Regions from separate parts of the Mesobacillus thioparans genome, predicted to be linked through region 2. Evidence: predicted binding sites of a transcription regulator. Region 2 holds the regulator's gene; the other holds the start of a gene.
What was found. The regulator LexA, encoded in region 2, represses DNA repair genes until DNA is damaged. The targets are predictions, from matches to a motif close to CGAACATATGTTCG.

Region 1 (7,393 bases), on a different contig from region 2:
AGCTACACCTGTGAAACTGAATTATGCCAATAAAGGAATCGATGGGCTGAATACACCGGAAGCATATGAGAAGCTGCTGTACGATTCATTGCGCGGTGATGCAACAAACTTCACTCATTGGGATGAAGTTGCTCTATCCTGGAGTTTCGTCGATAATATCTCAGAGGTTTGGGAAAACACAAAAGAACCATCCTTCCCGAACTATGAATCCGGCTCAATGGGTCCTGATGCAGCAGACAAACTGCTCGAAAAAGATGGATTCTTCTGGTGGCCAATCACCGAAATCGATGTAGAAAAATGTTAAGAACAAAAAAGCCCGCCTGGCAACCGGCGGGCCTTTTCTTTAACCACCAAAAAAGAAATCAAGAATATTGGAGCCAGCAGATGCTTCTTTGTTATAGAACTCCGAATATCCGCACCTCCTGCAATACACCACGGTAAACTGGTTATTCTGAATATCAAACATCTTGGATAATCCTGTCCCCGTCATTGCGACATCCTTCTGGCCTGCGTCCGTGCTGCCACATTTGATGCATCCTTTTTCGTTCAAATCTTCCAACTCCCTTTTTTTGTACTATACTTCTTTTACGAATCTGGCAAAGATTGGTTTCACCTTTTCACATAAAAAATTCTTCAAAAGGAAAACTTATATTTGTCTTATTAACTTATCAGAGGTGGAATGTATGGGATGGTTTGGACACAGCAACAAGACATTCAGCTTTAGCATGTTTTCTGATAGCCATCTTGCCATTTTAGCGATTTTCATTTTCGTAAATGCGGCGATTTTTATTCATCGGAGGAAGTTGAGTGATGAAAAGTGGCGGAAGGCAGAGCTTTTGACAGCATTTTCATTAATTTTGATCGAACTCTTGAACCATTATTGGATGTATAGTCATGGTGTTTGGATGTTGGGCAGGTCCATGCCTCTGGAATTGTGTAATTTAGGTCTCTTACTGGCTATTGGCTTACTTTTAACGAGAAAGAAAATCTTTTTTGAGCTTTTGTTTTTCATCGCCTTATTGGGTGCGACCCAGGCAATCCTAACACCCGCTTTAACGTATGACTTCCCTCATTTCCGCTTTTTTCACTTTTTTTATGCACATCTGATGATCGTTTGGGTGACTCTTTATTTTACTCTCGCTAAAGGTTATTACCCAACGCTGGCATCCGTTTTAAAAGTCATCCTGTTCATCAATCTGCTCTTGCCCGCAATACTGTTCATCAATAAAACGGCCGACGGAAACTATTGGTTCTTGCGTCACAAACCTGACAGCCCCAGTTTCATGGATTTGCTCGGTCCGTACCCATGGTATATCTTTTCGCTGGAAAGTTTGCTGATATGTTCAAGTCTCTTTACTTGGCTCTGCCTGCGCTTATGGCTCAGGGGGGAGAAGAAGAGTTCTTATTCTGAGACATGAACATCCCTCACTCAAAAAAAAGAAGGCAATTCATGCCTCCTAAAGAATCCCTTTGATAAATTGAAGTGTCTTTTCAATAATAATTTGCTGGTCATGGTCCAGAGTTGCAACATGGTAGCTATCTTTTAAGGCAAGGATTTCTTTTGATTCAGAGCTGATTTGTTCATAGATGGCTTGTGAATTATCCGTAGGCACCACATGGTCTTCGTCCGATACAAAGATCAGGGCTGGGCAAGATATTTTCGGCAGGTCCTCTTTCACTTCTTTCATGAAGGTTAAAATTTCTTTTACGGATTGGACCGGCGTTTTTTCATAAGCTAATTCCGTTACTCCCGCTTTTTTTATGTCGGATCCAATTGCATCCAAAAATCGGGTTCCTTCCAATTGGCGGACAGGCTCCATTGCCGGAATATCTATTGCGGCATTGATCGTGACAATCCCCCGGACTTCCGGATACTTTTCAGCCATATACAAAGTCAGCGTACCGCCCATTGACAGGCCTGTCACAAAAATCGTGTCACACCTTTCCTTTAACCACTGGAACCCCTCTTCCACTGAAGCAATCCAGTCATGATAGCTGGTTTGTTCCATGTCTTCATAATGGGTTCCATGGCCTTTCAAGCGGGGTCCACAAACAGTATAGCCTGCCACAGCATAAGCCTCACCAAGGGGTCTCATGCTTTGTGTGGAGCCGGTAAAACCATGCGATACAAGAATGCCAACGTTATTCCCTTCAAAATAGAAAGGCTCAGCTCCCTCAAGCACTGGGTAACGATCTGTCATAACAATATCCCTCCAATCAAAATTATCCACTTACAAAGACTTCGACTATACTTCCAGCAAACCCTTCCTTCCGTAAGAAAAACACCTTTTTTTCAGTAAAAAAACAGCGGATACAAGATCCGCTGTTACTGTGCTTATTCCATCCACTCGGTGTGGAAGATTCCTTCTTTGTCGATGCGCTGATAGGTGTGGGCGCCGAAATAATCGCGCTGTGCCTGGATCAGGTTGGCTGGCAGTGTTTCTGTCCGGTAGCTGTCGAAGTAGGAAAGTGCTGCTGAGAAGCTCGGGACAGGTATTCCGTTAAGGACCGCAGCCGAGATGATTTCACGCAGTGACTGCTGGTAGCTTTCTGCGATTTCCTTGAAATATGGGTCAAGCAGCAGGTTTTTCAGTTCCGGGTTGCGGTCGTACGCTTCCTTGATTTTCTGGAGGAACTGGGCCCTGATGATGCAGCCTCCGCGGAAAATCATCGCGATTTCTCCGTAGTTCAGGTTCCAATCGTATTCTTCTGATGCTGCTCTCATCTGAGCAAAGCCCTGCGCATAAGAACAAATCTTGCTTAAATACAGTGCCTTGCGGATGGACTCGATAAATTCCTTTTTGTCGCCATCAAATGGCTTCGTTTCTGGTCCGGAGAGAACCTTGCTTGCTTCGACTCGCTCTTGCTTCATGGCCGAAATAAAACGCGCGAAAACGGATTCCGTAATGATAGGCAGCGGAACTCCAAGGTCGAGCGCACTCTGGCTTGTCCATTTTCCTGTTCCTTTTTGGCCAGCGGTATCAAGGATCACATCGACAAGCGGTTTGCCTGTTTCATCGTCCTTCTTTGTAAAAATATCTGCAGTGATTTCAATTAAATAACTGTCAAGCTCACCTTTGTTCCATTCTGCAAACACTTCATGCAGTTCTTCGGCACTCAAGCCTAGAACATGCTTGAGCATGAAATAAGATTCTGAAATCAGCTGCATGTCGCCATACTCGATGCCATTGTGGACCATTTTCACATAGTGCCCTGCTCCATCAGGACCAATGTATGTAGTACACGCCTCTCCATTGACCTTAGCGGAAATATCCTGGAAAATCGGAGCAACCAGCTCATAAGCCTCTTTTTGCCCGCCAGGCATGATGGAAGGTCCGTGCAAGGCCCCTTCCTCACCGCCAGATACCCCGGTTCCGATGAAGTGAAGTCCAAGCTCGCTCAATTCCTTGTTCCGACGCTGGGTATCGGCAAAATATGTATTACCGCCGTCAATGATGATATCGCCTTTCTCAAGATGAGGCTTCAATTGCTCGATTGTCGCGTCTGTCGCTGCACCAGCCTTTACCATCAGCAAGATTTTCCGCGGCTTTTCAAGCGATTGAACAAATTCTTCGATTGAAAACGTTCCGTAGATGTTCTTGCCTTCCGTTTCGGCGAGCATTTCATCCGTCTTTTCTCTCGAACGATTATAGACAGAAACAGAATAACCCCTGCTTTCAATATTCATTGCGAGGTTTTTCCCCATTACAGCTAGGCCAATGACTCCGATTTGCTGTTTTGACATCATTTCAACTTCCTTCCTTTTTCATAACTGGTTATAAGAAACTTACAAACTAATGTAACAATGAATCCAGAGGGGTGCAAACAATAGGGTCCGTCTTTTTTATTTCGACTTAACCCCTGGAAGCTAAACAACGTTAAGAGTCTTTTTTCTCGATACCGCCATTTTTTTTACGTTCCTGAAGGAAGTCCTTATTAAAGCTTGTGCCAGCTCCTGGATTTTCCTTGGATGAAAGCTTCTTCACCTGTATACCTGCGCTTTCAATAATGCTTTTTCCATATTTCTCACGCAGCTGGCTCATCGTATTGATCAAAGGCTCTTTTTTTGCATCCTGCTCATAGGAAAACAAGTCCAGCTGCTTCACCGCTTTATCTGCCTCCAGCAGGTCTGTCCCGGTGATGCCAAGCAGACGAACAGGATCCCCGTTCCAATGCTTTAAAAATAAAGTTTTTGCCGCAGAAGCAATTTCTTCTTTCTTGGAAACAGGGTTCTGGAGCTTTTGACTTCTAGTGATCGTTTTTCTGTCCTTGAACCGGATCATGATGCTAATGGTGGTCGCGACAGCTTCCTTTCTCTTCATCCTTGCAGCTACCTGCTCTGATAAACGATCAAGTACTTTCAGGAGTTCGTGCTGATTCGAAAGATCCCTCGGGAGGGTTGTCGAGTTGCCGATGCTCTTGAAATCATAGACAGATTCGGGATCCACCACCCGATTATCCTGGCCGTTGGCTCTTTCCTTCAGCTTCAGTCCATTGATCCCCAACAGTGCTTTCAGTTGGATATCATTTGCTTTTGCCAGGTCGCCAATTGATAGAAGTCCGATGCTTTTTAGTTTGTCCGCGGTTTTCGTTCCTACTCCATGCATCTCTCCAGCTCCGAGCGGCCACAGGACCGTGGGGATGTCCCGCTTTCTTAAAACCGTGATTCCCAGAGGTTTTTTCATATCAGAAGCCGTTTTCGCCAGAAATTTATTAGGAGCAACTCCAATGCTGCATGGCAAATCAAGCTGCTCGAGGATCCGTTTCTGGATGCTCTCAGCTATCTCCAATGGTGCCCCGAGATCAGCACAATCCGTAATATCCATATACCCTTCATCAATGGAAACAGGTTCCACAAGTTCGGTATATTGGCGTAATATATCGAACATAGCTGCAGACGCAGCACGGTACCTGTCAAAATTCGGTGTTTTTATGATTAACTCAGGGCAAAGTTTTTTTGCTTCCCATAATGGCATCGTGGTCTTGACTCCGAATTTCCTTGCTTCATAGCTGCAAGTGACAATGATTCCCCTTCGCTCCTCTGGATTCCCCGCAATGGCGAGGGGCTTTCCTTTCAATTCGGAATCATAAGCCATTTCAACACTTGCATAGAAGCTGTTCATATCAACATGTAAAATGACTCTGCCCTTTTTTGGATACATCTCTTTCATGTCCGCCACTTCCCAAATATACGTTCCCTTCTAGTGTATCAAAAATAAAGTGGTTTTACTTAATCGAAGTCTGGAAGTTAAATTTGAATTTTATGTGAAGAAATCAAGGAAAAGGTTAAAGATCCACCTTAAATACCCGATAAAATGAATAAATAGATATACCATAGACGGAGGAATTTTTATGCAGCATTGGTCCATTGGCAGAAAGTATGCAAGCGTTTTCGCATTTATCATGGTCATTTTCCTGGGCAGCTTTATTTATTTATCAAGTGTATTGAATAATCTTCAGAATGCGATTGACCTGGCTGAGGAGAAAAGTGATTACGCCATCATGATAAGTGAAATGTCGTCATCTTTTCGCCAGAAATACATTATTATTACTGATTACATAACAGATCCCAAACCAGAGCTAATTGATTTGTACAAAAAAGAGTCTGAGCAGTTCGATTCTTCTTCAGAAAGCCTGGGTGCATTCGTAAAATCAGAGGAAGCCAAAACAGTCCTGAACGCAATCGTGAAGATTGATCAGCACATGAATACTGTTTGGGAAGACGACATTTTAAAAACGGTCGAAGAATTCCGCAGGAACTTTGAACAGGTTGATGTCTATACGCAAATCAGCCTGACGAACAAGGCTGAAACCATCCGGGATATGAATATCGAAAAGTTAAACGAACTCCGGACATCGATATTGGCTGACAGGACCAGGATCATGAAGGAAACCCATTCTTCAATTGCTTCAATGATCCGTAATACTTTCATCCTTATCATCATTGCCTTTATCGTCTCTTCAGTGGCGATGTACTTTGTCTCACGCAATATCAGCAAGAACCTCAAGGATGTGGTCGCTTACTGCAAGAAGCTCGCGGCCGGGGAACTGAATGTTAAAGCATTGCAGGCAAAAAGCAAGGACGAAGTTGGACAGATCATCCAGGCTATGAATCAATTATCCGGAAACCTTAAAGCTTCGATTTCCAGCATACTTGCGTCATCTGACCAGGTAAATGAAATGTCGAGGAACCTGAAGGTAAATGCTGAGGCAACCACAGAAGCAAACAATGAAATCACGACATCGATCATGCAGGTTGCCTCTGCTTCAGATGAGCAGGTGAAAATTTCGGAACGCACCAATGAAGCAGTCGAAAATGTTTCTGCTCAACTAATCGAGGTTACAGGATCGATGAACGAAACACTGCAAACGACTTCAGACACGAAGCAAAAAATCGAGCAGGGTAAATCGTATGCTTACAGTGTGACAGAGCAGATGGACGAAATAAATGGAAAGGTCACGGAGTTGGCCAAAGTGATTCATTCCCTGAAGAATAATTCTCAGGAAATCCATCGAATCATCGAAATCATCACCGATATTTCAAACCAGACAAATTTATTGGCTTTGAATGCAGCGATTGAAGCGGCAAGGGCCGGCGAGCACGGGAAAGGCTTTGGTGTCGTGGCCCAGGAAGTGCGCAAACTTGCCGAACAATCAGCCGGAGCGGCAGACAGCATCCGCACAATCCTCGAACAAACTGGAAAAGAAACGAACCAGGCTGTAAATGTCATGGATGAAAGCCAGGTGACCGTCCAAAAAGGCAATGAACTTGTCGAAAAAGTGGCGACCATCTTCACAGAAATAGCTCATTCCATCGAGGAAGTCAGCTCCAAAGGAAACACTGTCAGCAGCGCTGTCATGAGTGCAAATGAAAAGATAGAATTCATGGCCCAGTCAGCAAACGACGTCATTACCGCCTCTTCCAATTCTGCTCAGTTCCTCGAACAGGTAGCAGCTACAACAGAGGAACAAAATGCAACAATGCAGGAGCTGTTGGAATCATCCAGTAAATTGTCCAGCATGGCAGAAGACCTTAGGAAATCATTCTCCAGCTTCAAACTATAACAAAAACAAGCTGACCCGCGGGGGCCAGCTTGTTTTCATATTACGCACTAGTTATGTAATTCCTGTTTTTGGTTTTTCATATAGTCCTTAATCTCTTTGATTCCCTCCAGTGACTGGATCAGGGTTTCCGGATTAATGACCATGATCATCCGTTGTCCAAAATTTGCGATGCCAGTGATGAATTTAGTATTTTGGTATGCGATCAGACCAGGCTGTTTCAGGTTCTCCTGAGGTATCTCAAGGATTTCCTTCGCATCCCTGACCAGGACACCCAGCGAGATATCCGATGTCTCCAATACAATCAGCCTCGTCTTATCATCCACCTGAA
Region 2 (7,393 bases):
ATGCTTGTTCTGTTTGTTCACCTTTTTCAGCGATTTGCTGTTTAAAGTGATCATAAACTTCACTTGGTACATGGAAGTCCTCTTCAAAAGTCCACTTGTAAGCTTCCTTAGTCAGCTTCAATTCATCTGCGCCAAGCGGAGCTCCGTGAACATCTGATTTACCAGATAGGTTCGGTGATCCATATCCAATGACGGTCTTAACTTCAATCATGGTCGGACGGTCTGAATCAGTTTTCGCTTCCTCGATCGCTCTTGCGATTTCTTCCAGGTTGTTGCCATCTTCAACGCGGATATATTGCCATCCATACGCCTTGAAACGTCCTTCAATGCTTTCGGAGAATGACTTATTAAGGTCGCCATCAAGTGATATATCATTTGAATCGTAAAGGACAATCATCTTGCCCAATTTCAGGTGAGCTGCAAGGGAAGCTGCTTCAGCTGAAACACCTTCCATTAGATCGCCATCACCGCAAATGGTATATGTATAGTGATCAACGATAGTATAGTTATCTTTGTTATAGGCAGAAGCAAGGTGACGTTCAGCCATTGCCATACCTACTGCCATGGCAATTCCCTGGCCAAGCGGTCCAGTTGTTGCATCTACACCGGCAGTGTGTCCAAACTCAGGGTGTCCTGGTGTCTTGCTTCCCCACTGACGGAATTGCTTAATATCTTCCATGGATAAATCATAACCTGCCAGGTGCAGTAAGCTGTAAAGCAGCATAGAACCATGGCCGGCAGACAAGACAAAACGGTCTCGGTTGAACCATTCAGGATTCTTAGGGTTGATGTTCATGTATCGCGTCCATAATGTGTAAGCCATCGGTGCAGCCCCCATCGGCATGCCTGGGTGGCCTGAATTCGCTTTTTCAATCGCATCAATCGATAACGTACGAATGGAATCAATTGAAAGCATATCAATTTCTTTAAACATTAAATACATCCTTTCTATAGGTACTGGCTACATCCTTAATATTATAGCGAGAGAAATTATTATACAACAAATTATGCCTGAAGGAGACAGAAAAGGCCGTATTGTTATTTATTTTGACACATACTAGCTGTAGTTATGTAATTGATCAGTCCTGAAGAAGACAGAAGACAGTTTGCGACTTATAAGCTAAGGGACATTATTATCTATAACATTGCTGATTTTCCACTTCAGCCATCGCATAAAACATCCGATTTCAATTGTGCTCTCTCCAATGCTGCCAAAATAAAAATGGAATACATTCTCTCATGTATTCCAATCTGAATATATTAATGAAGTTTATTCTTCATTTTTTCTTCTTTTAATTTTTCAGGTGTTACATCATTGCCCTCTGGATCGACAATGGTAACTCCCTTGAGCGTATTAAGCATAGAAGAACGGAATGATTGGAGATATTCTGCGCGAAGCTTCGTCTGTTCCTTTGCTTCTTCTTCAGTCAGCTTCGATGTTTTTGCTTTCCTCGCCAGCTCATTGATTCTAGCAATTTTATCACTTGATAGCATTGTAAATCTCCTTTGTAAAAAAGTACGTCAAATGATATCTTACTAAATTTTTTTGAGTTTTACAAGAAAGGAGCCTCATTCCTCATTTGTCTCGATATACTCAAGATATCTTCGATTGACTGTCGCCTTGGAAACATTGTAGCCGAATCCTTTAAGAGTCGCGGCAATTTCAGCAAAAGTAAGTCCATTATTCCGCAGCCTGACAATTTCCGCAATCGGCATGTCTTTTCTATCCCTGCCGGAATGTTCACCCTGGTTTTTGAGATTGCGCTGAGGCTTGTAACCATGGTCGACCGCACGTTTCATTCCGCGTTTGATTTTTATGTTATGGATCTTCCTCTGATACTCTTCCACCATGCTGACAATCTGGAGTACCATGGAATCCGATTCAGATAGTTGAAGTTCCCCACTGTGGGAGATGCTGTATAACTTAACGTTCTCCTTGAGAATGCAGTGAAGGATCGCAACCTTTGCATTTCCTCTTCCAAGCCTGGTCTCATCCTGAATCAATACGGCATTGACCGACTTGTCCTTGATCAACTCCAGAAGTTCGAGGATCCCGTCCCTTTCAAGGTCATACCCACTGGCTTGTTCCTTAATGATACTCATCACTTCGAATCCACAGTCTTCTGCAAGACGGAGTAATTCTTCCTCCTGCCTGGCAAGCGATGTTTCCTGTGTTTCCTTCGTAGTACTTACCCGGCAATAAATAATCGCTTTCATGCTGTCACCTTATTCTATGTACAAATTATCTTTCTGCTCCGGCAATCTGAGTAGGTTCCACATATTCATCTCTTACCGGGATGACAAGTTCATCTCCTGGAAAGACCCGTTCGCCTACGATCCCATTTTCTTTTTCTACCCAGCTCACGAATTCATTTTTTGACAAATGATGTTCACTGGCATATGTCTCAGCGATCTCCCACAGTGATTGTCCTTCTTCTATAGTAACAGTTATGTATGCTTCCTCGTTATTTAAATGTGCTTTTGCCACGAGTGAAAAAATCACGCTGACAGCAAGAAGGATCAAGGCGTAAGAATAGTTATCCCATATTTTTTTCATGTCCGACACTCCTTAACGAATATATGTTCGCTTATTTGATTTTATTATAATACGAACATTTGTTTCGTGTCAACTTGAAATTCGAACTTATGTTTGTATCTGTGGGATAGACATGGTATAATTAGGACAAGAAAATATACGAGGTGCGTGAAAATGACAAAGTTATCAAAGCGGCAACAAGATATATTTGAATTCATTAAAGGTGAAGTCAAGAAAAAAGGATATCCGCCATCCGTACGCGAAATCGGTGAAGCAGTTGGACTGGCATCAAGTTCTACTGTACACGGCCACCTTGCAAGGCTCGAAAGCAAAGGGCTGATCCGACGGGACCCTACAAAACCGCGCGCAATTGAAATTCTGGAAATTGAAGATGAAACCCGTATCCCTAAATATAATGTTATCAACGTGCCTGTTGTCGGTAAAGTTACAGCCGGTATGCCAATAACGGCAATCGAGAATGTAGAAGAATACTTCCCTCTACCAGACCGTCTGGTTCCTCATGATGAGCAGGTTTTCATGCTGGAAATCATGGGTGACAGTATGATTGAAGCTGGGATCCTTGATGGGGACTACGTAATCGTCAAGCAGCAAAAGACAGCCAATAATGGAGATATCGTAGTAGCAATGACAGAGGATGACGAAGCTACTGTCAAACGTTTCTTCAAGGAGAAGGACTATTTCAGGCTCCAGCCGGAAAATTCCTCAATGGAACCGATCATCCTTCGTAATGTATCGATTCTTGGTAAAGTCATCGGTGTCTACCGTCATATGCACTAAAAAGCAAGCGGGCTCCGCTTGCTTTTTTTCGTTCTATTAAACTTTCATTCTTTAAATGATTCTATGAGAAGAGCACATTCGCCATCAAAAATAGATACAAGCCCGGACAACTTGTCCCTTTTCCGAATAAGATATCGTGTAAGCAAACATTTCTTTTTGGAAAGGAGTTGAGTCTCGAATGGGAAACAACCGGAATAACAACGACGTCGCAGGAGTTTTCTTTCCTAACCGCAACAATAACCAGGTAAGGGCGACTGTTGATTTTGATGACCTCTGCCGTGCTGTCCGTCGATGCATCATCAATGATTTGGTTGCTGGTGCACAAGATGAGAATGATCGCGGCCGCGATCATAGAAAATGCGGATGCAGAAACTAATTTTTCTCAAAAAATCCCGAAAGGCTTAGACCTTTCGGGATTTTTTTATCTTAATGGATTTCTTTTACAGGTAGCACTCCTGTTATTTCTTTCATGAATTCTGCTTTTTGTGCGCCGGTAATCCACAAGTGCACGACACCTTGATCCTGGCTGCTTCTGATCAGCCGGCCTATACCCTGTCTTAATCGAAGCAGCATGTATGGAACGTCAACTTCTGCTGCAGGGTTGGCCGCATGCTTCCGTTTTGCCTGGAAGACCGGGTCATGAGGCGGGAATGGCAATGAAGCGATAATAACCTGTTTCAAAGATTCACCTGGAACATCAAGACCTTCCCATAGACTGTATGAGCAAAGTACAGAGCTGGTGACATTCTGGAAGTCTTTTACGGTTTCACTGATTTCGCGGTCGCCTTCAAACAGGATGGCAAAATTCCATTCCTGTTGATCGGACCATATTCTGAACCTTTCCATTTCCTGCATGGAAGAAAACAAAACCAGGGAACTTCCATTGGAAGTTCGCAAATCCGTACCTATCTGCTCCCACTTTTGATTTTCGTCATCCCTGATATGTGCTCTAATTTCCATTTGCTCTTCATAATCAAATGGTGAAGCTACCGTGAAAGAAGAATATTTTTCAATCCCAAGACTCCTGGCTATATAGTTGAAGTCCCCTGCCTGGGATAGAGTTGCTGATGAGAACACAAAAGGGATATTTTGTGCAAAAACTTCTTTTTTCAAGATGTCCTCTACCAGGCGAGGCATGATCACGAGTGAAGATTGGACTTCATTCTCTTCAAGCCAGAAAATCCCTTCATCATTCTTCAGGAAAATCGATAGACCATACGCGAAAAACTCGAGGTATTCTTCCATGATTTTCAAGTGGTATTCATCAATCAGGAACATTTCTGCGTCAAATACCAGCTGGTCCATTAATTCGCTGACCTTCTTTTCCAAAGTTTCAGCTGTTTTCCTGATCGCAGGATGCTTAGCAACTTCTTTCCGATTCGAACCCTCAACAGCAGTCGAGTTCTCAACCAGCAGGTCGAACCATGAATCATGCAGCTCTATAATATCCTCGATTAGATAAAGAGATTCCTCCCGGACATCCTGGTGCATATAACCTGTTAACACAGTCGTCAGAGTTTGCGAATTAAATCTGTAAGTCAGTCCTTTTTGTGCTGCGAATTCAAGCAAATGGCCTTCATCGAATATGACGGTACTTGCTTCTGGCAGCAATGGCATCTGGCCCTCTCTTTTGCGTGATTCTTTTGTCCAGACATGTTCCATGTAAAAATCATGCGAGCAAATAATCAAGTCTCCGGCATGTCGATAGTAATCACGATTCAATGTTTGTCCACAGCGATGGCGCCAGCTGCACGTCGAACATTGCTGGAGCGGATCCCAGGCCATCTGGGACCATTTTTCATTCGTGACCCATGGATATTCCTTCCGGTCACCATAACGGCTGAACGAATTCATTGAAATGCCTTCATCAAAAATAAAGTCAGGCAGCTGGTCATGGACATCAAGAACTTCCATGTCGTCAGAAGTGTTGGAAAGCTCATCAAGCTTCTTGACACATACATATTGCTCCCTTGCTTTTGCAAGCCTGACGTCCACCTTGAGTCCTAATGCCTGTTCGAGTTTCTCGATATCTCCGCCCTCTTTTACGAGCTGTTCAATCAGCGTTTCATCTGAGCAGGATACAATCGCAGGCTTCCCCATATAACGAGCATAGAGAATCGCGTAAATCAGGTATACGAAGGTCTTTCCTGTACCTACACCAGCTTCCGCAAACACAATTCCTTTGTTCTTAAAGGCCTGTTCCACCTGGAAAGCCATATAAATCTGTTCGTCGCGCAACTCATAGCCCTTTTCAGGCAAAATATCATAAAAAACATCACCAATGTAATCTCCTAATAAATCAAAGAATGTATCATTTTTAGTGATGGTAAATGGAAGGTTTTTTGTCATTCAGGTTCTCCTTGAAAATTGATTCTGGCTAAAAGCCAGCTTTAATCATAACAGAAAAAAGTGCTGTACGTGAAAGAATTCATTCTGGTAAAAATTCTAATTACTCTTTTGGAATTTTCTGCTATTATTATTTCAGACTGTATAGAAAGGAGTCGTCATATGAAATCTAAAAATTTTATGTACATGACCATATTCGTTCTCGCAGCATTGATCTTACTCAATCTTTATCAGTATAAAAGAATCTCTGACCTAGAAATACAGGCAGGATCTGATTTCCAGCGGAAAGTAAGGGACTCTATATTTCTACTGGAGAACGATGCTGTTCCGGCCACATGGATAAAGATCTTGAATGAAGAAGATGGCGAATTCACATTTGCCGTTCATCTCGGGGAACTGTCTAATCAGGGCAGACAGTACCATATGATGAATGGAAAGATCTCAACGTTAGGTACAATGTGGGATCAACTTGCTGACCATTATACGGACTTAGCAAAGAGTATAAAAAATGGCAGGGAATACACACAAATTGAAGACCAAATCAACAAAGATAGAGAATTTCTAGTTAGGTTGTTAAATGATATCGACTCAATATCAGGTGAAAATGAAAAGCTTTATTACAGGGAGTTTTCTGATTCAGAATCCAAAACTTCTAATATGGTGTGGAGGGAGTATAAAAAATATGAAAAGCGTTGATTATATTATTCGCCCGGAAGACATTCACGATATCCATGGTATCAGCGTTCTAAATCGAGCGGCTTTTGAAAATGGTGAAAATGAAGCCCGTTTGGTTGAACTGATCAGGGATTCTGAACATTTCATTCCAGCCTTAAGCCTGGTAGCTGTTGATGAGAAAGGCGAGATCATCGGACATATTCTTTTCAGCGTAATCAGCCTTGTTACTAACCAAGGTGTGATTCCAACTATGAGTCTCGCTCCAATGGCCGTGAAGCCAGAATATCAAAATAGCGGAATCGGTTCAGCACTCGTCACGGAAGGCCTGAAAAAATGCAAGTCTTTAGGATATCAGCATGTATTTGTACTGGGCCATCCTAACTTTTACCCTAAATTCGGGTTTCAGCCCTCGAAAAATTTCGGTATCCAAGCTCCCTTCCCTGTACCAGATGAAGTGTTCATGGCAATCGAGCTTGAGTATGGCTCATTGAATGGATTGGAAGGTAAAATCGAATATCCCCCAGCTTTCAATGCTGTAAGCTGAAAAAAGTGTCCGTATTGGCACTTTTTCTTTTTTGTGACACTAAAACCAACGACCTATTCACCTAGCAGCAATGCAGATTTTAATTCACGAACTTCCGTTTTATCTGTTAATCTTCCATACGCTTCATTTTCCTTGTTGCTGATTATTGTTGCAGACTCTCCCTTAAACCAGATTCGGTATTCATACAAACTCTCAGGCATATTTTTCTCTTCCTGGATGAAGAAAATCGCCAATACATCTTCTTTCCTTGCCATATCCGCCTTCGTCTTTGGGGACCACTTAATTTCATCAAATGCCTGCTCTATTTTGTGCAGCTCATCTTTTTTGGCAATTATTCTTTCCTCACCGTCCTTCATGCCATCCTTGGTTATTTTTTGCACATCGACCCTGGTTAATTCCGGTTGGAACTTCGGACTGCAACCAGTCGTGAAAATGATTATAATGATTGTTGCGATAACAAGATTTTTCATTTGAATTCCTCGTTTTTATTTTAG

Region 1: the regulator LexA is predicted to act here: its motif matches at 5,185-5,198, upstream of ACNAZ4_RS16240 (DNA polymerase IV).

The regions. Positions count from the first base shown of each region.
Region 1 covers NZ_CBCSFH010000010.1:63,851-71,243, forward strand. The annotation lists gene zwf (glucose-6-phosphate dehydrogenase) at 1-304, shown strand, start outside; gene ACNAZ4_RS16220 (zinc ribbon domain-containing protein) at 344-550, opposite strand; gene ACNAZ4_RS16225 (TMEM164-related integral membrane acyltransferase) at 726-1,418, shown strand; gene ACNAZ4_RS16230 (alpha/beta hydrolase) at 1,458-2,201, opposite strand; gene gndA (NADP-dependent phosphogluconate dehydrogenase) at 2,336-3,745, opposite strand; gene ACNAZ4_RS16240 (DNA polymerase IV) at 3,879-5,171, opposite strand; gene ACNAZ4_RS16245 (methyl-accepting chemotaxis protein) at 5,353-7,065, shown strand; gene ACNAZ4_RS16250 (chemotaxis protein CheW) at 7,113-7,393, opposite strand, start outside.
Region 2 covers NZ_CBCSFH010000001.1:74,814-82,206, forward strand. The annotation lists gene tkt (transketolase) at 1-934, opposite strand, end outside; gene ACNAZ4_RS00470 (DUF896 domain-containing protein) at 1,261-1,494, opposite strand; gene ACNAZ4_RS00475 (YneB family resolvase-like protein) at 1,570-2,217, opposite strand; gene yneA (cell division suppressor protein YneA) at 2,243-2,557, opposite strand; gene lexA (transcriptional repressor LexA) at 2,711-3,334, shown strand; gene ACNAZ4_RS00490 (hypothetical protein) at 3,513-3,710, shown strand; gene ACNAZ4_RS00495 (ATP-dependent DNA helicase) at 3,761-5,683, opposite strand; gene ACNAZ4_RS00500 (hypothetical protein) at 5,843-6,376, shown strand; gene ACNAZ4_RS00505 (GNAT family N-acetyltransferase) at 6,363-6,899, shown strand; gene ACNAZ4_RS00510 (hypothetical protein) at 6,953-7,369, opposite strand.